DNA from 2 places in the Streptomyces sp. NBC_01224 genome. Region 1 is predicted to be linked to the other one. Evidence: riboswitches for the same ligand, from Rfam matches in the RefSeq annotation. Region 1 holds a riboswitch; the other holds the start of a gene.

Region 1 (2,198 bases):
ATCGGGATGACGATCTGGTCGGGCAGCTGCCAGCCGAGCTGCTCGCAGATCTCGTACGCCAGGGTCTTGGAGCCCTCGCCGTAGTACGGGCGCAGGTTGACATTGACGAAGCCCCAGCCCTCGCCGAGCGGGTCGCCGATGAGTTCCGAGCAGAAGCGGTTGACGTCGTCGTAGTTGCCCTCGATGCCGACCAGCTCACCGCCGTACACCGCGGCCATGACGACCTTGCCCTGCTCCAGGTCGTGCGGGATGAACACGCAGGAGCGGAAGCCGGCGCGGGCTGCGGCGGCACCCACCGCACCGGCGAGGTTGCCGGTGGAGGAGCAGGAGAGGGTGGTGAAACCGAAGGCGCGGGCGGCCTCGACGGCGATGGCGACGACGCGGTCCTTGAAGGAGTGCGTCGGGTTGCCGGAGTCGTCCTTGACGTACAGACCGCCGGTGACGCCCAGCTCGCGGGCGAGGTTGTCGGCCTTGACCAGCTTGGTGAAACCGGGGTTGATGTTGGGCTTGTCCGCGACATCGGCGGGGACCGGCAGCAGCGGCGCGTAACGCCAGATGTTGTTGGGTCCGGCCTCGATGCGCTTCTTCAGCTCGTCGGGGGAGCCGCTCGGCAGGTCGTACGCCACTTCGAGCGGCCCGAAACAGGACGCGCAGGCGAAAATGGGGCCGAGCTCGAAACGCTCGCCGCACTCGCGGCAGGAAAGCGCCGCGGCGGGTCCGAGGTCGACAGCTTCGGCGGAAGAATTGGTGCTTACTGCAACAGTCTGCACGGCCATGATGGCGGAGGCCCTTTCTCCTCATCTTCCTTGCGACGCGTTTCGCCACAAGACGGAATTGGCACCTTCCCCACCGTGACCTCGCGGTCGGCAGGAGGGTTGCCGGGACTTCAACGGGCCGTTCCCTCAGTCCCTCTGGATGAGCGCTGTGGCACTGGATCACCGATCCAGGCATTTATTGGCGGACTGACCCCGACATGCGACGGCCATCCGCGTTGTTCAAGACTGTAACCGAAGCACCGGACAGTTGAGATAGTCGTCCGAACCGCGAGATGGATCACATACAGGGAGTATCGACCGTGCTGGAAGAGGTCGAACGCTGGCTGGCCAGGCGTTCCTGGTCGGCCGCCGACCGCCCGCTGGACCGTCTCCTGGCCGCCAAGGCCAGGGACCCGCACCGCGGAAGCGTGAGCGTCGTACTGCCCGCGCTGAACGAGGAGGCGACGGTCGGCCGGATCGTCGCGACGATCCGGCGCGAGCTGATGGAGAAGGTCCAGCTGGTCGACGAACTCGTGGTGATCGATTCCGGTTCCACGGACGCCACCGCGAAGGTGGCCCGGGAGGCCGGCGCCCGGGTGGTGCACCGGGACGAGATCCTCCCCCGGATACCCGCCGTGCCCGGCAAGGGCGAGGTGCTGTGGCGGTCGCTCCTGGTGACCGGCGGTGACATCGTCTGCTTCATCGACGCCGATCTGAAGGACTTCTCGGCGGACTTCGTCTCCGGCATCGTCGGCCCGCTGCTGACCGACCCGAACGTACAGTTCGTGAAGGCGATGTACGACCGTCCCTTCGGTGACACCGCAGGTCAGGGTGGTCGCGTCACCGAGCTGGTGGCCCGTCCGCTGCTCAATCTGCACTGGCCGCAACTGGCCGGTTTCGTCCAGCCGCTGGGCGGGGAGTACGCCGTACGCCGCTCCCTCCTCGAACGGCTGCCCTTCCCCGTCGGCTACGGAGTGGAACTGGGCCTCCTGGTCGATGCGCTGCACACGGTGGGTCTGGACGCGCTGGCCCAGGTCGACGTGGGGGTGCGCAAACACCGCCACCAGGACGGGCAGGCGCTCGGCCGGATGGCCGCGACGATCTACCGGACCGCTCAACTACGCCTGTCCCGCAGCCACTTGGTACGGCCTTCGCTCACCCAGTTCGAGCGCGGCGAGGACGGCTTCGTACCGCGCACCCATGCGGTGGACACCGAGGAGCGGCCCCCGATGCGCGAGATCGAGGAGTACGTTTCGCGCCGCGCGGCCTGACTTCGCACGTTTGGGCGGTTCGCGATCTGGCTAGATTCCGCAACATGGTCTCCGCGTACGAAGCCCAGTCCGCTGCCCAGGTCCTCGTTGCGTCCAACCGCGGCCCGGTGTCGTACACCCTCGCCACGGACGGATCACTCGACGCGAAGCGCGGCGGCGGCGGGCTCGTCTC
Region 2 (2,198 bases), 2.5 Mb from region 1:
GACCTGACCGCGGACGACACCGCATGGGCGATGGACCGCATCATGAGCGGTGAGGCGACCGATGTGCAGATCGCCGGTTTCGCGGTGGCCCTGCGCGCCAAGGGCGAGACGGTCGACGAGGTGTCCGGCCTGGTGCGCGCGATGTACGAGCACGCCAACACGATCCACGTACCCGGTCGCACGGTCGACATCGTCGGCACCGGCGGCGACCTCGCCAAGACGGTCAACATCTCCACGATGTCGGCGATCGTCATCGCGGGTACCGGCGCCAAGGTCGTCAAGCACGGCAACCGCGCATCCTCGTCGGCGAGCGGTTCCTCCGATGTGCTGGAGAAGCTCGGCGTCAATCTGGAGCTCAGCGCGCAGCGGGTCGTCGAGGTCGCCGAGGAGGCGGGCATCACCTTCTGTTTCGCGGTGAAGTTCCACCCCGCCCTGCGGTACGTGTCCAGGGCCCGCAAGGAACTCGGTGCCCCGACCACGTTCAACATCCTCGGGCCGCTCACCAACCCGGCCAAGGTGCGCTCCCAGGCCATCGGCGTTGCCGACCTGCGGATGGCGCCCATCATCGCCGGTGTCCTCGCCGAGCGCGGCAATTCGGCGCTGGTCTTCCGCGGCGACGACGGCCTGGACGAGCTGACGACCACTGCGACCTCGCGGGTCTGGGTGGTCCGGGACGGATCGGTGCGCGAGGAGGCGTTCGACCCGCGCGACGTCGGTCTGGAGCTGGTGCCGGTACAGGCGCTGCGCGGCGCCGACGCCTCGTACAACGCGGATGTGGCCCGCCGGGTGCTGGCCGGCGAGCGAGGCCCCGTACGGGACGCCGTGCTGCTCAACTCGGCAGCGGCGCTGGTCGCGCTGGACCCGACGGACGGCACGCTGAACGAGCAGCTCGCCGCAGGGATCGCGAAGGCCGCCGAGTCCATCGACTCGGGGGCGGCCCGGCAGGCGCTGGAGCGCTGGGTGACGGTCAGCAACGCCTGACCGGACGGAATGTGACGCAGGGCGCGGTCCAGATCTTGGACCGCGCCTTGCGCGTTGACGCGCGTATGGCAAGATGCTGGGCAGGTCATGAGTGACAGCGACTACGGCCCCGGCCCGCTGTCCGGCAACCCTCCGTCCGTGGCGGGGTGCCCCGGGTGAAGACCAGGCCGTGGGCAGCGAGGTCTGCGGCAAGCGCGGGCCCCTCGGCATCTGTGAATGCCAGCCCCCGGGGTCCTGGTCCCTAGGGAGTCTCTTGTGAGCAAGCGAATGCGATAGGGCTTGTCGGCCCTTCTCCGCACACCCTTTTCACCTTCCGCTGCGCTGCCGCGTATCCGCCGGCGCATGCAATTCGCCTGCCTGTTACGGGAGTTCGCCATGTCTGTCTTCACCGCTGCCACCGACCAGTCGCTTTGTGCCCCTCTGCCGGTTCTGGGCAAGGATGTAACGGTTCCGCTGGTCACGGGTGGTGAAGTCACGTACGCCGCTCTCGACTACGCCGCCAGCGCCCCGGCCCTGCAGCGCGTCTGGGACGACGTCGCCGCGTACGCCCCGTACTACGGCAGCGTCCACCGCGGCGCCGGGTACCTCTCGCAGCTCTCCACGGACCTCTTCGAGAACAGCCGCGCGACCGTCGCGGAGTTCCTCGGCTGCCGCGCCGACGACCAGGTCATCTTCACCCGCTCGACCACCGACTCCCTCAACCTGCTGGCCGCCGTCGTCCCCGCCGACTGCCAGGTCTTCGTGTACGAGACCGAGCACCACGCCTCGCTGCTGCCGTGGCGCGACGCACGGGTGACCTACCTGAACGCCCCGCGCACCCCGGCCCAGGCCGTCGAGACGCTGGAGCGGGCGCTCGCCGACCGTGACCCTTCCCCAAGCTCTCAGCTCCGTTCGAGCAGGGGAGGCCCCATTGGCCCCGCGCTGGTCTGTGTCACCGGCGCATCCAACGTCACCGGCGAACTGTGGCCGGTCAAGGAACTGGCGGCCGCCGCGCACGCGCACGGTGCCCGGATCGTGCTGGACGCCGCGCAGCTCGCCCCGCACCACCCCGTCGACATCGCAGAGCTGGACGTCGACTGGGTCGCCTTCTCCGGACACAAGCTGTACGCGCCGTTCGGCTCGGGTGTGCTCGCGGGCCGCGCCGACTGGCTGCAGGACGCCGAGCCGTACCTGGCCGGCGGCGGCGCCTCGCGCAAGGTCGCCCGCCGCACGGATGG

The links. Region 1 has a riboswitch for S-adenosylmethionine ahead of thrC (threonine synthase). Riboswitches for the same ligand answer to the same signal wherever they lie in the genome.
Region 2: another riboswitch for S-adenosylmethionine. It lies ahead of OG609_RS29830 (aminotransferase class V-fold PLP-dependent enzyme); the one in region 1 lies ahead of thrC (threonine synthase).

Annotation. Positions count from the first base shown of each region.
Region 1 is NZ_CP108529.1:4,156,228-4,158,425, forward strand. It holds gene thrC (threonine synthase) at 1-776, opposite strand, end outside; SAM riboswitch class I at 795-922, opposite strand; gene OG609_RS18270 (glucosyl-3-phosphoglycerate synthase) at 1,076-2,026, shown strand; gene OG609_RS18275 (alpha,alpha-trehalose-phosphate synthase (UDP-forming)) at 2,071-2,198, shown strand, end outside.
Region 2 is NZ_CP108529.1:6,631,730-6,633,927, forward strand. It holds gene trpD (anthranilate phosphoribosyltransferase) at 1-981, shown strand, start outside; SAM riboswitch class IV at 1,065-1,182, shown strand; gene OG609_RS29830 (aminotransferase class V-fold PLP-dependent enzyme) at 1,357-2,198, shown strand, end outside.